4 regions of the Ectobacillus polymachus genome follow, and region 4 is predicted to be linked to each of the others. Evidence: predicted binding sites of a transcription regulator. Region 4 holds the regulator's gene; each other region holds the start of a gene.

Region 1 (4,753 bases), on a different contig from region 4:
TGTTTCAATAACAACAGGTTGTAATTCAAAAAGTTTCATTGGCGTAGGGCCGTTATCTACACGGCCAGCCAGTACTAGGTAGGTAGCGAAAAGTGTCGCAAATAGCACGATTTCCGCTCCTAGGAAGATCCAGAACCCAAGAATATTCAAGCGACCTTGGTGGTCTTGATATTCTAACGGGGCATTTTTATATTCTTCACTAATTGCTGCCATTCTGCTTCACCTCTCATGCTATATTTTCTGTTTTATTAATTTCATCAACACTTACGTGATATCCGTCATCATAAGTAAATGAGCGAATAAACATACAAATAAAGACTCCAATTATACCAACAATAGCTAGTGGGATCCATTCCCATACCATTGCAAATCCAGTAATACCCAAGATAACTGCCATAATAAATGGTAGACCAGTGTTACTAGGCATATGAATTGGTTTGATATTCTTTACATCAACCGGAGATTCTCCTCTTTTCTTCATATACCAAAATGCATCTAATTCTTTAATTTCTGGTAGTGCTGCAAAGTTATAATGTTGCGGAGGTGATTGCGTAGCCCACTCAAGTGTTCTACCGTCCCATGGATCTCCTGTAAGATCGCGTTCGCCGTAGCGTGCGCTCCAATAGATGTTATATGCTAAAACAGCAAATCCGGCTGCCATCATAAATGCACCAACAGTTGAAAGTTGGTTTAATCCAGTCCAGCCAAGGCTAGATGAATATGTGTACATACGACGAGTCATTCCGTCTAAGCCTAAGAAATACTGAGGGAAGAAACAAACGTTAAATCCAATAACCCATAACCAAAATGTCCATTTACCAAGACGTTCATTAAGCATATGACCGAACATTTTTGGATACCAATAAATAAGACCACCAAACATTCCAAACACTGTACCACCAATTAAAGTGTAGTGGAAGTGAGCAATAAGGAAGTAACTGTTATGGTATTGATAGTCCGCTGCTGCCATTGCAAGCATAACCCCTGTTATCCCACCGATAACGAAGTTCGGAATAAATGCCAATGCCCAAAGCATTGGAGTTGTAAAGCGAATTCGTCCTTTATACATGGTAAGCAACCAGTTAAATATTTTAACCCCTGTAGGAATCGAGATTGCCATTGTTGTAATAGAGAAAAATGAGTTAACTGCTGCACTATTACCCATTGTAAAGAAGTGGTGAAGCCATACTACTCCACTTAAAACGGAAATTGCAAGCATGGAATAGACCATTGCTGTATAACCAAATAGACGTTTGCGTGAAAATGTACTAATAATTTCTGAGAATATACCGAAAGCAGGAAGAATTACGATATATACTTCAGGGTGACCCCATACCCAGAATAAGTTTGCCCACATCATTGGCATACCTTGATGTGCCATCGTATAGAAGGCGGTACCGAAAGTACGGTCAATTGTCATAAGAGCAAGAGCTACTGTAAATACAGGGAATGCAAAAATCATAATGATACATGTAATCAAAATAGACCATGTGAACATCGGCATTTTAAATAGAGTCATGCCTGGTGTTCTCATTTTTAGAATCGTAACAAGGAAGTTAATTCCTGTCAGTAACGACCCTATACCGGAAAGCTGTACCGCTATGGCATAGTAGTTATCTCCAATGCCTGGACTGAATTCTGGACCAGCTAGTGGCATATATGAAGTCCAGCCATTTTCAGGAGAGCCACCAATAACGAATGCAATATTATATAGCATTGCTCCTACAAAGAATAACCAGAAGCTCATTGCATTTAAAAACGGATAAGCAACATCACGCGCCCCTATTTGAAGAGGTACGGCAATGTTCATCATACCAAAAACAAATGGCATTGCCATGAAGATAATCATAACTGTACCATGAGTCGAGAAAATTCCATCATAGTGCGACTCAGTTAAGTATGGATGGTCAGGAAATGTTAATTGCAGACGCATCATCATACCGTCCATACCACCACGGAAAAACATGATTATAGCTGAAAGAATGTACATAATACCGATTTTTTTATGGTCAACAGTTGTTAACCATTCGGTCCATAGCCATTTCCATTTTTTATACTTTGTCAGTACAAAAATGATCCCTAAGCTTACGAGAGCGATAGAAACATCGGCACCGTAAATAAGCGGGTCACCGGTGACAAAAAAATGATCAAGCTTCACTGTCTTCACTCCAATCTGAAGTTAATATTACTTTTTGTTTTTGTAATAGTTGTAATCACAATATTCAAGAGATTTAGGATCAACATATTTTAAGTGATTGCTAGAGAATGTCATACGACCTACTACACCTGGTTCAATAATATTGTTGTATTTATCTTCCGATAATTTAGGTGCTGTTTGTTGTACTTCTTTTACCCATTTGTCGAAATCATTTTGCGATTGAGAAACAACCTGGAATTCCATTTCTGTAAAGTTCTTACCAGAGAAAGCAGCACTTCGGCCTAAATATTCGCCTGGTTTATCAGCTTGTAAATATAAATCCATAACCATACCATTCATTGTGTACTTCATACCGCCAAGTTCAGGAACCCAGAAAGCATTCATTGGTCCTATAGAAGTAAGCTTGAATTGAATTGGTACACCAGCTGGTATATTCACATAGTTAACGGTTTCAATATTTTGATCGGGATAACTAAAAATCCATTTCCAGTTAGCAGATGTTACATAAATTTCAACTGGCTTTACATTTTGTTGTGTACTGCTTACTGGAGGCTTATCGTTGGCATATGTTGTAGTTACTGTAGGAATAGCTAATGCAATGACGATTAAGATAGGAACAGCAGTCCAAATAACCTCAAGAAGTTTATTTCCTTCTATTTCTGGTGGTTCATAATCCTTGTTATCTGGTCGCTCACGGTACTTAATTATAACAATCGTAAATAAAGTGAAAACAACGACGACAATAATTGCCATTAATAGAAGCGACCAAATAATCAAATCGGCTTGACTTTTTGCGACTGGACCTTGTGGATTTAAAACTGCCAATTGTTGACATCCCCCAAGGAACGACACAATGAGTGATAGTGGAAGCAGCGCAGCAAACTTCCAAAACGCTTTTTTTGGTTGCACTAATAAAACTCCTTTCTTTTTTAAGTTACACTTACCTAATAAAGTAATATAATCTTATGCTAGCAATATTAGCAATAGATTGACGTATATTGTTGAAAATTAGACACAAATACATCTTATTTACGTTAAAAAAGCATTTCAACGTAATTACATTGTAAACTATTTTAGAAGAATATCGCTAGTTTTTTGCATATTTTTTTCTGTAACATTTTGTCATTACAATAATATCTAAATAATTATAGAAAAATGGATTAAATGCTTGATATATCAAGAATGAAAATGCTTTCTATAAATAGAGATATCAAGCGGGATTTCTGGAGGGTTCAAACGAGCATTCGCATAATTTAGCAAATAAATTAAGAATACTGTAATCGTTATTGTGTATATTTATACATTTTCTACAGACATATACCCGACATATTAGTCCTCTACAATAGGGGTGTAATTACAAGAAATAAGGAGGATTTTTCATGAATAAAAAAATGATTGTACTTTCACTAACAGGACTTTTGTTTACGGGAGGTATATTTGGAGCTAGTAATGCCTTTGCGGCTGAGGCAAATACTCCAGGTACTGGTACTCATGTGATATCAAAACAATTAAAGCAAACCGCTGCTCATTTTGGAATTAACATTGATGGCAAATCGAAACAAGAAGTACAGAAAGAAATTCGCAAAGCAAAAAAAGATAAACAAAGTCAAAAACTCATGAAATTAGCAAAAAAAGTAGGGGTACAGGCTTCAGGAAAAGATGTAAAGGAAATTCGTAAAGAAGTGAAAGAAGCAATCCAAAAGAAACATATCGATCAATTATATAATGTAGCGAAACGTCTAGGTGTTTCAACAGATGGAAAATCTGTTGACCAAATAAAAAAAGAGGTTAAAGATGCAAGAGTAGCAAAGAAACAGCAAAATCAACAAGTAAGACCGCAAGTTTAATTTCTTCAGTAGCTTTTCATAAGAAGATATAATAGGAAGGGGAGATATATTCTCTCCTTCCTATTTATATAGATTCAATTTTGACTGTTATATTTATACGAAAGACATGTATGATAATGGGATAATAGTAAGTAACTCTTACCTAATTAAGGTGTGATTGATATGAAAAAGATTTTAATAGTAGAAGATGAGCAGGCGATTGCGAAAGTACTAAGTGCGTATTTAAAACAAGCTGGATTTGAAGTGATTACTTTGATAGATGGTAATCAAGCAATGAAAATATTTGAAGAAAGTAAGCCTTCCTTAGTAATTCTTGATGTCATGCTACCGGGGCGTAATGGCTGGGAAATTCTTGAGAATATACGTATAAAGAGCTCGTGTCCAGTTATTATGCTTACGGCTTTAGGGCAAACAAAAGATAAATTAAAAGGGTTTTCAACAGGAGCAGATGATTATATTGCAAAACCATTTGCACCGGAGGAAGTGGTTGCCCGTGTGACTGCTATCCTTCGACGTTCATCTTTGTTTGTGGAGGAAGGGAAGGTCGTACTTTTTGGCGGGCTAAAAATAGATTTTAGTGGAAGTTCGGTTTATGTAAATGGAGACATAGTAGAGTTAGCTCCAAGAGATTTATCTTTGCTCTTTTATTTAGCAGAACATCCAAACCAAACATTTACACGCGACCAACTTCTCGATCATGTTTGGGGAATGGATTATGAGGGAAGTGACAGGGCAGTTGATTTGTCCA
Region 2 (4,753 bases), on a different contig from region 4:
TAGAAATGGGTGAGAGAATGATGTTTCGCTATTTCAAGTATAAGCTAAACGATAAGGTGCAATTTCAGGAAAATGATGGGCATATCTATCGGATTATTGGCTATCGTTTGGAGAAAGGCTTTGACCCAGAAAGAGAATGGACGCATATTGTTTACGAGCTATTGCGGGAATTTGACGGATATATGCTGGATGCAATAGAAGATGAAATCGTACGTGTCATTCAAGTCGAGGAGGAATACTATAAAATGTCCGATGTTTTTGGCTATCAGTATCCAGCCAAAGTGAAGCAAGCAAATCGCCCGCCTCTTGTTGAAGTAGAACATCAAGTAAACGATTTACTTGATCGGTACAATGATTACAAATGTCTTTCTGCACTCTTTCAAGATGCGAGCTATGAAGAGAAAGCAAATGTATGTATTGAGCAAATGAAGAAATTACGAAATAAATAGGAAGTGTACAAATAATGAAGTTCCTTGCAATATGATTTGCATATACTGGTTGAAAGTATACAAACGGCGGTTTACGTATGAATAATCTAATAAAGGAAACAATAGGATCTGGCATTACGGTATTGGGAACGGTTACGGCTGCGATAGGAAGTACACCGACCCGCATCCTAACAAAGGAAACGCTTCGAAACTTGAATATATATGGCAACGTCTTGCAAGCAACAGGGAATGGGCTGCAAGCAGATGCAAAGGAACCCCTTTCTTTAGGGCAAATTGGCAATCAGGTTACGGCGCTAGGAAATATTTCAGTCGTTGCCAGTTTTGTTCTGGATCTTCAGAAAATCACAGAAGGCAAGCTTTTTATTACAGGAAACTGGCTACAGGCATTAGGAGAAACGGTAGAGATTGCTGCTGCAATTGAGGACGATACGGGATTGGTTCGGTCGTTTAACGTCATAGGAAATAGCATACAAGCAATCGGTAATTCCTTGCAGGCCATTGGTAAAATTTTCGCACTGTTGGATTGTGAGAAAGAGGGGGAGTTGCTCATTTTTAAAGGAAGCTGGATTCAAGCTGTTGGTGCGTTTATTACCTTTCTAGCTGTCCTTCGTAAGGGAGCACAGCTAGAAACAAAAAACAGAGTACGACGCGGATAGCATCGTACTCTGTTTTCTCGTTATTGATAATCATTTATACATATGCTTTGGAAGCAGAATCTTGCTTATAAGCTTTGGTTGTAGTACTTTGCTTAATAGCTTTTGGAGCAGAATCTTGCTTATTATATTGCAATACGAAATCTGTCATAAAGCCGCAAATTGCAACCGATAAAATCGTGAATGCAATACTGACCCAATTCATATAGAGCGTTGATAAAGCTAAGACGAAAGTATCAAATATGATGTAAATTTTTCCGATTGAAAGACGGGAAGCTTTACTAAGCAGTATGGATAAAATATCGTCTCCACCGGTAGCACCACCGTTACGCAGAATTAAGCCAAGTGCGAATCCGACAAGTACTCCGCCTACGACAGCTGCGATAAATAAGTGCTGTGATAGGTTAATAACAAACGGTGAATAGTGCTCCATTAAAGAATAGGAGGCTGAGAAAGACGTAGCCCCAATGATCGCTTTAATAGCTAAACGCTTTCCGATAAATATGGTACCTAAAATAATTAAGGGAACATCGAGAAATAGCGTTGTAATAGAAGGGGAGATATGGAAGAAATTCTTAATAAGCAACGCAATTCCAATAAAGCCGCCTTCTGCTAAGTTATTTTGCACGTGAATGTGATAAATGGATGTTGCAAGTAAGAAAGAACCCAATATAATCATGAACACTTCTCGCCAGCGTATCGATTTCATTTTTTTATTCCTCTTTCGTAGTTAGTTTGTTTGAAAAACAAGTTTTCAGACTAACTACTCATAAATAGCAAGGAGATGTCTCCTCTATGCGTAGTTAGTTTTTGGCTAACTACGACGCTATATATAACAGAAGGAATAATAGAACTCCAACATAATTTCGCCCACTTTCGTTTTTGCTAAAGCTGCCTTAAAGTGACAAGCAAAAACGCTAAGTGTATGACATATCTTGACGCTTCCAGATGCTCCTTCGAGCAACCATGGTATCAAAGTCCTTTCTTTATTAGATTTTCTCGCTCTAACGAATGAGAAAACACTCACTTATGAAAATGAATGTTAGATCACCCGCAAGTAGTACCTAACTGCAGTTTGGCAGCGAGAGTTCCTAATGAAATATAAACCCACTTATAGTTTATCATATGAGAAGCATGTTGAGAAAAGAATAGGTCGAATTTACTAACAAATTTACTATAGGTAAGATATAATGTGAAACATTTCACAAAAATGACATGCAATTTCTTATAAATATGTCGTATAGTATTGGTGTAAGGTTTGTGAAGTAATTCACAAAAAATATACTCGAAAGTCGAACTACGGGCTTGCTTCTTGCTAGATCGGAGCGTCGTATGGATTCGAACGATCGGGACATATTACGACATCAGGGGCATCATTGGACCCTAACATAAGGAGGAAGTTCATATGGCTGTAGAAGAGAAGAAGCAAGAACAGTTACAAGACACATCCACCATGATTGATGAACTCGTAGTAAAAGCAAACAAAGCGTTAGCACAATTTGAAAACTTTACCCAAGAACAAATCGACCACATTGTGTATGAAATGGCGCTAGCTGGATTAGATCAGCATATGCCCTTAGCAAAACTTGCAAATGAAGAAACAGGTAGAGGAATTTACGAAGATAAAATTATTAAAAACATTTTTGCAACAGAATATATTTGGCACAGCATTAAAAATGATAAAACAGTCGGTATTATTCATGAAGATCCATACACAGGAATTACGGAAATTGCTGAGCCTGTAGGAGTAATTGCTGGGGTAACACCGGTAACGAATCCAACTTCAACGACGATGTTTAAAGCACTTATCGCCATTAAAACTCGTAACCCAATTATTTTTGCTTTCCATCCATCTGCCCAGGGCTGTTCTGCAAAAGCAGCTTCTGTTCTTTATGAGGCAGCTGTTAAAGCAGGTGCTCCTGAGTATTGTATTCAATGGATTGAAAAACCATCTATTGAAGGAACAAAGCTTCTAATGAATCACCCAGGTACTGCCCTTGTATTGGCTACTGGCGGAGCAGGAATGGTGAAATCTGCATATAGTACCGGAAAGCCAGCGCTAGGAGTTGGACCGGGTAACGTACCTTGTTATATGGAAAAAACAGCGAAAATCAAACGTGCCGCTAACGATTTGATTCTATCTAAATCCTTTGATAACGGTATGATTTGTGCCTCTGAGCAAGCTGTTATTATAGATACAGAAATTTATGAAGAAGTAAAGAAAGAAATGATCGCAAATCAATGCTACTTTGTAAGTGATAATGAAAAGAAGCTTCTTGAAAATCTTGTCATTCGTAAAGATACTTGCGCAGTAAATCCTGAAATCGTTGGAAAATCACCTGCATGGATTGCAAAACTGGCTGGATTTGAAGTTCCTGAAGAAACAAAAATCCTTGTAGCAGAAATTGAAGGCGCAGGAGCAGATTATCCACTTTCACGTGAAAAATTAAGTCCAGTTCTTGCTTGTATTCGTGTAAGCGGTACAGAAGAAGGTTTCAAACAATGTGAAAACATGCTAACCCTTGGCGGCCTTGGTCACTCTGCTGTTATTCACAGTACAAATGAAGACATACAAAAACAATTTGGCCTCCGCATGAAAGCATGCCGTATTATTGTAAATGCTCCTTCCTCTCAAGGCGGAATTGGAGATGTATACAATGGCTTCATTCCTTCCTTAACACTTGGATGCGGTTCATACGGTAAAAACTCTGTATCTTCTAACGTAAGTGCGATTCATCTATTAAATATAAAACGAATCGGGGAGCGTCAAAATAATATGCAATGGTTTAAGCTGCCACCGAAACTTTACTTTGAAAAAAATGCAACGCAATATTTAGCGAAAATGACAAATATTTCTCGTGCTTTCATCGTAACGGATCCTGGCATGGTGAAATTAAACTATGTAGATACAGTTGTTCATTATTTGAAACAGAACCAAAACAATGTTCAAATCGAGATCTTTTCCGATGTAGAACCAGATCCATCTGATGTTACCGTATTTAAAGGTGCAGAAATGATGCGTTCTTTCCAACCAGACGTTATTATCGCACTTGGCGGAGGATCTGCGATGGATGCAGCCAAAGGAATGTGGCTATTCTATGAGTATCCAGATGTTCAATTCTTCGGCCTAAAACAAAAGTTCTTAGATATTCGTAAGCGTACATTCAAGTTTCCAGAAATGGGACAAAAAGCGCAGTTCGTTGCCATTCCAACAACCTCTGGAACAGGCTCAGAAGTTACACCATTTGCCGTTATTACGGATAAAAAGAATAATATTAAATATCCACTTGCAGACTATGAATTAACACCAGATGTAGCGATTGTCGATCCACAATTTGTGATGACCGTGCCGCCGCGTATTACAGCAGACACTGGCTTAGACGTGTTGACACATGCAATTGAAGCATATGTATCTATTTTAGCCAATGATTATACAGATGGTCTTGCAATGAAAGCAATCGAGCTTGTATTTGAATATTTACCAAGAGCATATAAGGACGGAAGCGATGAACAAGCACGCGAGAAAATGCATAACGCTTCTGCAATGGCTGGTATGGCTTTTGCCAATGCATTTTTAGGTATTAACCATAGCCTTGCTCACAAGCTTGGACCAGAATTTCATATTTCACACGGACGCGCCAATGCCATTCT
Region 3 (4,753 bases), on a different contig from region 4:
TTCTATATGACAATAAGGTCATTAACAAGAAAATTGATGTAAATGCTGCATTTACAAACGAATTTCTTCCGAAAGCAAAATGAGTGGATTACAACTAACAGGCATAACGAAATCGTTTCAAGGAATGCCAGTCTTACAAGACATTCAGGCCCAGGTTAATGAAGGAGAGTTTGTCTCCTTTGTGGGTCCGAGCGGCTGTGGAAAAAGCACCTTGCTGAATATTATTGCCGGACTTGAAGGTAGCGATGGGGACGTATTGTTTGGCGATCAGTCCATTGAAAGTCAAGATCTGATCAGCTATATGCCGCAGCAAGATTTGCTGCTTCCATGGCGAACGATATTGCAAAATATTGTACTTCCTTTAGAAATTAACAAAGTAGAAAAAAAGAGACGAATGGTTGAAGGAATGAAGGTCCTTGAGCAGTTTGGACTTGCTGAATACGCCAATCATTATCCAGAGGCTTTGTCAGGCGGAATGCGGCAGCGCATTAGTTTTTTAAGGACGTATTTATGTAAAAAGCCGATTATGCTGCTTGATGAGCCATTTGGTAAGCTAGATGCTTTTACAAAAATGGATGTACATCGCTGGCTGCTGCAATCCTGGCAAAAAGGAAAGCAAACGATTGTCATGGTGACGCATGACTTAGAAGAAGCAGTGCTTTTGTCTGATCGTATTTTTATTCTATCTCAAAAACCTTCAATGATTATTGATGAAGTACGCGTTCGCCTTCCGCGTCCGCGTACGATGGAAATGATTACATCAAATGTGTTGAAGGAAGATAAAGATCGTATTTTGCGTATCTTGTCACCTTTTATGGCAGGATAGAATAAAGATTCCAGTAAGTATATTCAAAAACCCACAAAGTCCGTTATACGATTTTGTGGGTTTTGTTATATAGAAGACATATGTGATTACCTCTAATAAGAGATAGAAAGATTTTCACTTCTTGTCCATCAAAGAATCATACGGTTTGTATTTTCATCAAATTTGTTGTCCCTACTTTTTGAACAGGAACTCCAGCTGTAATGATAATCGTGTCATTCGGCGAGACGAGAGATGCTGTTTTGGCTGTTTCTACTGCATGCTGTATCATTTCATCGGTTGTTGTTACTTGCTTTGTTAGGAATGCAGTAACGCCCCAGACAAGTGAAAGCTGCCGATATACGGTTTCATCTGAGGTAATAGCGATAATAGGAGCCTTCGGACGATATTTTGAAATCATTCTAGCCGTATATCCACTTCTCGTGGGTGCAAGAATGGCCGTTATAGGTAGCGAGAGGGAGGTATGTGAGACAGATTGTCCGATAGCTTCTGTAATAAGTGATGAATAAGGATATTGCATACGATGTCGTTGTAGCTCCTCATAATTAAGTGACTTCTCGATAGAAGAGGCAATTCTATGCATGGTCTGAACGGATTGAACAGGATATAGCCCGGCTGCCGTTTCACCAGAGAGCATAATGGCATCGCTACCGTCGAGTACGGCGTTCGCTACATCCGATGCTTCTGCTCGTGTTGGTCTTGGTTGTTTTTGCATTGAATCTAGCATTTGCGTAGCGACTATAACAGGTTTGCCGACAGCGTTACACTTGTGTATTAGCATTTTTTGAATAAGTGGAACTTCTTCTGCGGGCATTTCAATACCCATATCTCCTCTTGCAACCATCAATCCATCTGCAATATCTAGAATGGAATCGATATTCGTGATTCCTTGTTTATTTTCTATTTTTGGAATGACACGAATATGCGATGCGTGATGTTCATGTAGAATATGTTTAATGGTAAGAACATCCGATGCATTTCGAATATACGAAGCAGCAATATAATCTACATGCTGGGAAATTCCAAATTTAATATCTTGTATATCTTTTTCGGTAACACCAGGAAGACGAATGTTTACGTTTGGAACGTTAATTCCTTTGTGATCTTTCAAGATGCCGCCGTGGATGACCTTAGTCTTTAGCTCACCGTTCTCTTTCTCCGTTACTTCTAATTCTAACAAGCCATCGTCAAGAAGAAGATGAGTGCCCACCTTTACATCATCATACAGTCCCTCGTAGGTAATGGAGAAGCACTCACTAGTACCAAGCACCTTCTTCATTGAGACCATGACTGTCGCACCGTCATTGAGCTCGGCTTGTCCTCCTTCAAACTCATGTGTTCGAATTTTCGGTCCTTTAATATCTAATAAAATAGAAACTGCTGTTCCAGTTTGTAAGGAAGCGAGTCGAATCATTTCAATTCGTGCTTGATGTTCCTCATAGTTACCATGGGAAAAATTTAGACGAGCCACGTTCATTCCCGCCTGCATTAGTTCTTTTAATATTTCTAAACTGCTGCTAGCCGGTCCAATCGTACATACAATCTTTGTTTTACGCATGATCATCATTCCTATCTTATAAGGTCATGCTGTTAGTTTGGAACGAATTTCAATAAATTATCCCACCTTAATAGATAGTAAAAATCAATCCTGCATACATTTTCTATTATGGACTAAGCGATTTAATAGCGGTTGTATATACTGCTACTACGAGGCAATCTGATTCGGATTGTTTCGTACTTCCCAATTTTAAAAATAATCGATTTATATCTAATATGAAGAAAAAAATAGCGAAAAGGGTAAGGAGGAGAAGAAATGAATTTTGTAATGAAATATAATGTTACTCCGCTTTATTTAACGGCACCGAGCCTGCGAAGACCTGAAATTCCGATGCAAAAAGTTGTCTTTATTGTTGCACACGATACAGGAAATCTGAATTCAACTGCTGCACAAAATGTAAGCTATTATGAAAGTTCTCGTAATGAAATAAGTGCTTCTGCTCATATTTTTGTAGATGATAAACAAATTATAGAATGTATCCCTGCCTTGACGGGTCTAGCCGAAAAAGCGTGGCACGTTCGCTATAATGTAACAGGGGATAATGAACGCTTTGGTGTGGATGCAAACGATGCAGCTATTGGAGTTGAGCTTTGCTTTTCAGATGATGGTTCAATTAATAACGAGGAGGCATATAAACGTTACGTTTGGGTAATTGCTTATATTTGCTACCGTTTTGGACTGGATCCTGCTACTAGTATTGTAGGGCATGAAGAGCTTGATCCAACCCGTAGAGAAGATCCCTCGACTGCCTTGCGCTATACAGGGCGCACTTTTTCTAATTTCGTGCAAGATGTAGTGAATGAATATGCTGCTTCAACTGGAGAAGGTAGTCCAGCACCTCAGCCATCACCAATTGGAATAGGAATTGCCACTATTATTGTTGATTCACTAAATGTTCGTTCAGAACCGAGCTTAAATGGCTCTGTTTTGAAAGTTGTGCATAAGGGAGAAGTATATATCGTATACTGTGAACAAAATGGCTGGTACAACGTAGGTGGGAATGAGTGGATTAGTGGAAAGCAGGAATATGTTAAGTTTGCGCCAAATGAACAAACTTCTTCACCTCAGCAGATTACCTCTGGCAATGCAATCATTCTTGTCGATGCATTAAACGTTCGCTCAGGTCCAAGTATAGATAGTAGCATAGTGAAAGTTGTGCATAAAGGAGAAACGTACCGGGTTTATTATGAAGAAAACGGCTGGTATAACGTCGGTGGAAATGAATGGATATGTGCTAATCAAAAATATGTTCGTTTTCGGCCAAATTAACCTAGAAAGGTGCACCTTTTTTGGTGCATCTTTCTAGGTTTACATAAGAGATACATTTGTTTGTGAAATGATTCGCAAAGGTTTCACATCTACTTACGTCATTACTTCCTATCAAATAGTATGCTAGTAATGAGATCTGCTATATTAAAGTCTTATCCCTTATGAATGGAATGGAGGAGATTAAAGATGACTCAAATGGTAGAAAAGATCATAGACGCTTGGCAAAGCTTTAAAGGTGCAACTTGGAAACGAGAAATTAATGTACGAGATTTTATTCTGCAAAATATAAGCTGTTATGATAGCGATGAATCATTCTTGAAAGATGCTACCAATGCGACAAAGGCATTGTGGGCACAAGTGATGGAACTTACTCAATTAGAACGACAAAATGAAGGCGTTTTAAATATGGATACTGAGATTGTATCAACGATTATCTCTCATAATCCTGGATATTTAAATAAAGAATTAGAAGCTATAGTTGGTTTTCAAACAGATGAGCCATTTAAACGCTCACTACAGCCATTTGGCGGTATTCGGATGGCAGAACAAGCATGTGAGTCCTATGGCTTTAAGGTGAGAGAAGACATAAGTCAAATTTTCCGAGATTGGCGAAAGACGCATAACCAAGGTGTATTTGACGCATATACAGATGAAATGAAGGCTGCCCGAAAATCAGCTATAATTACTGGTCTACCTGATGCGTATGGACGGGGGCGTATTATCGGTGATTATCGCCGCGTTGCGCTATATGGTGTAGATCGCTTGATTGAGGAGAAAAAGCGTGACTTTCAAAGTACATCGAACATAATGAGTGAGGAAGTAATTCGCCTTCGCGAGGAAATTGCCGAGCAAATTCGGGCATTATCTGAATTAAAGAAGATGGCAGCTTCGTACGGATTCGATATTGCAAAACCTGCTACAACTGCTCGTGAGGCATTCCAGTGGCTCTACTTTGCATATTTAGCTGCTATTAAAGAACAAAACGGAGCGGCGATGAGCTTAGGACGTACGTCAACGTTCTTAGATATTTATATCGAGCGTGATTTACAAAATGGAACATTGACAGAAGAAGAAGCACAAGAACTAGTTGACCATTTTGTCAT
Region 4 (4,753 bases):
TGTATTTTTCTTGTTCCGTTTTGCGCTTGTATTCTTTGTTTTTCTCCCTTTTCTAGCGGTTGCTTCATGCAGGGAGCGTTTTTTCTTTCTAAACTGCTTGATGCGAAATTCACGACTTTGATCATATTCTTGTAGTTGTTTCGGATTTGTTATCGCAATGGCATCATTTGCATGTGTTTTGGCTAATCCAAGTTCTTTTCTCTTTGGTGTGGTGTAACTGCCATACGTCATGTCACAATCTAAACGATTCATGATTTGGAGGCGCAATATATTCATAAAGGCAGTCTCTTTATAATGTTTTGGTTTCTTGAAACTGTGTTTGATTTTTCCTTGATGAAATTTTTGATGACATTCATCATGCACGGTTACAAGATTATCTGCCCTATTCGAACCACCTATACACCGTTCCATGATATGATGCGTATGCAAAATACCACCTTTTTTCTTACAAATTTGACAAGTGTAATGGTCTCTTGCGAATACATAATATCTCGTATTCCAAAAGCCAAAAGTATCCCCTTGTTGGTATTCTGTTCCTTGTATATCGGGATTTTTTAGCTTTTGTGCATCAAACTTTCCCACTTCAACAATCACTTTTGGGGAAGGTAACAGTGATTTGAATGTTTCAATCCAATGAATTTGGTTATCCACTCTGCTTTGAATCGATGGTGGTAACCATCCTTCTTTCTTTTTCCGATTGAGAAAACGTGCTTTGCGATATCTTGTTTTTCGTTGTCTTCTACTTCTGCGTAATGTAGCTCTTAGTGTGAGATTTTCTTTGACATCCTGACGTAGCTCAATGGTTCCTTTTGTTAGTACTTTGTCTTCCGTGGTAATCGCAATGCCGATATGCTTTGCGCCGCTGTCCACGCCGATTGTGACAGGTTGCACCGTTTCACCTGTCGCAGATAGCAGTTGAATGGTAAATGGTGTGTACTTCACAATGTTTGCTTTTCCTTGTTTGAGAAGAAGCCGCGCCTTGCGATGACTGCAAGGCATGAGCGGTTCTCCCCTTACATTCTTGACAAATACACGCATGTTTTGTCCCTCCTAAGAGTTTGTTTCCCTTCGCCAATGTTTGTAGGTGTTAGCAACTTCTCCTGCAAGAAGGCATGTGGTTGACCGTTCCTTCCCAATCAGAACTGTTACAGGGCCACCATAGAGCCAAGAACTAGGGAATCATTCTTGGGTATGCAACCTACGAACGGAGCCCACGAAAGACTGAGGCTAGACAACTAGGACTTTTTCAAGCCCCCACTTCAAAACGCGATAGCGTTTAAGTGGTGGATAGTTGACAATTGTATGATACAATAAAGTGAAACTCCCATTGTTTCGAGCACCCAATTAGTTCTTTTCTCTTTAAAACGTGAATTTCCTTTTTTATTAACGTAAATTTATACGGAAACGGAGAAAGTAAAATTGAATCAAAAGTATTGGTGGATTATTATTACATATATTGTTATGCAGATTTCCAGTTTACTTGGCATTCCTCTTTTATTAAGGACTGGATGGTATCATACATATAGCAGAAGTGTGCAAATTGAGATGGCTTCTGCGCATTGGGCGATTATCAGCTTTGTTACAGCTCTTATCATCATCCTGCTATTACTTCGACACGATGATGATCCGCTTGCCCGCAATAAGATGGGAATCGGTTACACAATCCTATGGATGTTTGCAGGTATTTTCCTTGCTCTATTTGCACAAACCATTGCAGCAAATATCGAAATGCGAATATTTGGCATTAATCCTGGTTCAGAAAATACACAGCGGCTCGTAGATATTGCCAAGGTTAGCCCTTTGTTCATTCTCGTTACATCCATTTTCGGACCGATTATGGAAGAAATCGTATTTCGAAAAATTTTATTTGGTTCCCTTTATAAGCACTTTCATTTTTTTGTGGCTGCCATTATCAGCTCACTCATATTTGCAACGGTTCATTTCGACTTTAGCCACCTATTGGTTTATACATCCATGGGTTTCGTATTTTCCTTTTTATACATACACACGAGACGAATTATTGTTCCTATCTTCGCCCATGTTATGATGAATACCATTGTTATTCTTATCAACATTGGACTACACGATTACTTAGATAAAATGATGAAGCAGGCCGAAACCTTGCACACAATTATTGGAGGCTTTTGAGATGCTTAGAAATTCTAATATATTTATGGCGATAATCTACCTTCTGTTCGGCGGCATTTTTACCTATTTAGCGATAACAAGCGTAGAAACGACAATATGGAATGTATACACACTATTACTAATCATTATGGCTACCTTTGATTTTGGTCTTGCCATTCGCCTAATTTTTCTAAAGTGGCAGGCGACGAGAAATCCGAAGCAAAAAAAGTAAAGACTCTTACAAAAAATGGACCGCTATGCGGTCCATTTTATATTTCCTTATTATTATGTAAAACTTATTATTTCGGATAATGCTTTAGAAAATAAACGAGCGTCTGAAGTTCAACGGATAAATCAATATGATGAATGCGAATATGATCCTGTACGTTGATGCGGGCAGGTGTAAAATTTAGAATTCCTTCTATGCTCGTTTTTGATAATCGATCAGCAACAGACTGTGCAACCGTTGCAGGTACCGTTAAAATGGCTACTTTAACATCCTCTGTCATTCTTTGTTCTAGGTCATCTAAATGATAGACAGGCACTTCTCCAATAATGGTTCCAACTTTCTTCTCATCTACGTCAAAAGCCATTGCAATTTTCGTGTTATTATTTTTCAAGAAATTGTAATTTAAGAAAGCGGTTCCTAAATTTCCAACTCCAATTAACGCTACTTGAGTTAAATCATCTTGGTCAAGTGTTTGGCTGAAAAATGATAATAGATAGTTTACATTGTAACCGTACCCTTTTTTACCTAATGCACCGAAGTAAGAAAAATCTCTGCGAATCGTAGCAGAATCAACTTTTACCGCTTCGCTAAGCTCGGCTGAGGAAACCCGTTGCTTTCCTGAGAGCGATAGGTTTTTAATAAAACGATAATACAAAGGCAGTCGTTTCGCAGTTGCCTGCGGAATTTTAGGCTGATCCATCATATCCCCCTCTCTCCTATTTTTGTTTATCATGCTGTGACGGCTATATAAGGCATGTGAACGTATAATAATGGTTGGCTTCACATCTAATAGGAAAACCTCCAACCTAGAAAAATTCACCTTTTACACACAGAATATAAGTTGAAAGTTTATTGGTGTAAAGCTTTCCTTGTATAATAGAGATAGATTCTCCTAAATAAACTATACAACATTTTACATGATGTTGAAAAACATTAGTTTTTTATAATTATATAGTAGACAAACTAATTTGAGGTGAAACACATTGATTTTATTACAAGTAAATGGATTGACGAAGCTTTTTGGAGCGGATGTCATTTTATCCAATATAAAATTAGAAGTCCAAACACGCGATCGTGTTGCACTTGTTGGACGTAACGGAGCCGGAAAATCAACGTTACTAAAAATTATTGCAGGGGAAATGTCTTATGAAGCAGGGGAGATTATTAAGCCTAAAGACGTATCCATTGGTTATCTAGCACAAAATACGGGCTTAGAAACTTCCTTAACAATTGGTGAAGAGATGCTCACAGTCTTTCGCAAGCTACAAGACATGGAGAACGAGCTGCGCAAGATGGAACAGGAAATGGGCAAGGAAGAGATATTTACCAATCCGGAACAGTATGAAAAGCTTCTAGGAGAATATGATCGTCTTCAGCAGCTCTTTAGCGATCTAGGTGGATATCAATATGAAGCAGATATTCGTTCTGTACTCACTGGCTTAGGATTTCCTGTAGAAACACATACCATGCAAATTTCTATGCTAAGCGGCGGCCAGAAAACACGACTCGCATTAGGAAAACTGTTACTAACCAAACCTGATCTACTGATTCTAGATGAACCTACGAACCATCTAGACATTGAAACCCTTACATGGCTAGAACAATATTTACAAGGCTACTCTGGCGCCATTCTAATTGTTTCCCATGACCGCTACTTTTTAGATCGTATTGTGACGCAGGTATATGAAATATCTAATACGCATAGCAAACGTTTCACAGGGAACTACAGTAAATATCTAGAAAGAAAAGCAGATTGGTATGAGCAAGAAATGAAGCGATATGAAAAGCAGCAGGATGAAGTAGCCAAGCTGCAGGATTTTGTTCAGCGTAATATCGCAAGAGCATCGACAACGAAGCGTGCACAAAGCCGTCGTAAGCAATTAGAGCGTATGGAGCTTATGACCAAACCACTTGATGATGATAAATCAGCCTCCTTTCATTTTGAAATCGAACGCCAAAGCGGTAACGATGTACTCCATGTAAAAGATGCTGCTGTCGGATACAAGGGAACTCCTATCATCGAACATGTGAATATGTATATTACTCGCGGTGACAGCATTGCACTCGTCGGTCCAAATGGAATCGGCAAATCAACTTTATTAAAGACGATGGTAAATCAATTAGATGTGCTTCAAGGTACCATTTCATTTGGTTCTAACGTTACGATTGGCTATTACGATCAACAGCAGGCCATTTTAACCTCCTCCAAACGTGTATTAGACGAGCTTTGGGATGAGTACCCCTTACAGCCTGAAAAGGAAATACGTACCGTACTCGGAAATTTCCTATTCTCTGGGGATGATGTGTTAAAAATTGTCTCTTCCTTAAGCGGTGGTGAGAAGGCGCGTCTAGCCCTTGCAAAACTGATGATGCAAAAATGCAATGTATTAATTTTAG

The links. Region 4 encodes Rex, which represses fermentation and respiration genes when NADH is low (regulators of the CRP and FNR family bind a similar motif). Its sites were predicted from a motif close to TTGTGAAATATTTCACAA; they were not measured.
Region 1: the regulator Rex is predicted to act here: its motif matches at 3,220-3,237, upstream of qoxA (cytochrome aa3 quinol oxidase subunit II).
Region 2: the regulator Rex is predicted to act here: its motif matches at 2,293-2,310, upstream of adhE (bifunctional acetaldehyde-CoA/alcohol dehydrogenase).
Region 3: the regulator Rex is predicted to act here: its motif matches at 3,711-3,728, upstream of pflB (formate C-acetyltransferase).

Annotation. Positions count from the first base shown of each region.
Region 1 is NZ_JBLREB010000005.1:12,922-17,674, reverse strand. Features, by position in the region: gene qoxC (cytochrome aa3 quinol oxidase subunit III) at 1-213, opposite strand, end outside; gene qoxB (cytochrome aa3 quinol oxidase subunit I) at 227-2,158, opposite strand; gene qoxA (cytochrome aa3 quinol oxidase subunit II) at 2,186-3,067, opposite strand; gene ACM5BR_RS16275 (hypothetical protein) at 3,538-4,005, shown strand; gene ACM5BR_RS16270 (response regulator transcription factor) at 4,168-4,753, shown strand, end outside.
Region 2 is NZ_JBLREB010000001.1:413,266-418,018, forward strand. Features, by position in the region: gene ACM5BR_RS02010 (histidinol dehydrogenase) at 21-449, shown strand; gene ACM5BR_RS02015 (DUF6944 family repetitive protein) at 527-1,105, shown strand; gene ACM5BR_RS02020 (YitT family protein) at 1,140-1,811, opposite strand; gene adhE (bifunctional acetaldehyde-CoA/alcohol dehydrogenase) at 2,508-4,753, shown strand, end outside.
Region 3 is NZ_JBLREB010000004.1:195,399-200,151, forward strand. Features, by position in the region: gene ACM5BR_RS16035 (ABC transporter substrate-binding protein) at 1-83, shown strand, start outside; gene ACM5BR_RS16040 (ABC transporter ATP-binding protein) at 80-826, shown strand; partial or broken gene pyk (pyruvate kinase) at 966-2,381, opposite strand; gene ACM5BR_RS16050 (N-acetylmuramoyl-L-alanine amidase) at 2,637-3,650, shown strand; gene pflB (formate C-acetyltransferase) at 3,846-4,753, shown strand, end outside.
Region 4 is NZ_JBLREB010000010.1:23,527-28,279, forward strand. Features, by position in the region: gene iscB (RNA-guided endonuclease IscB) at 1-1,038, opposite strand, end outside; gene ACM5BR_RS18420 (CPBP family intramembrane glutamic endopeptidase) at 1,420-2,148, shown strand; gene ACM5BR_RS18425 (YdiK family protein) at 2,150-2,359, shown strand; gene ACM5BR_RS18430 (redox-sensing transcriptional repressor Rex) at 2,427-3,056, opposite strand; gene ACM5BR_RS18435 (ABC-F family ATP-binding cassette domain-containing protein) at 3,340-4,753, shown strand, end outside.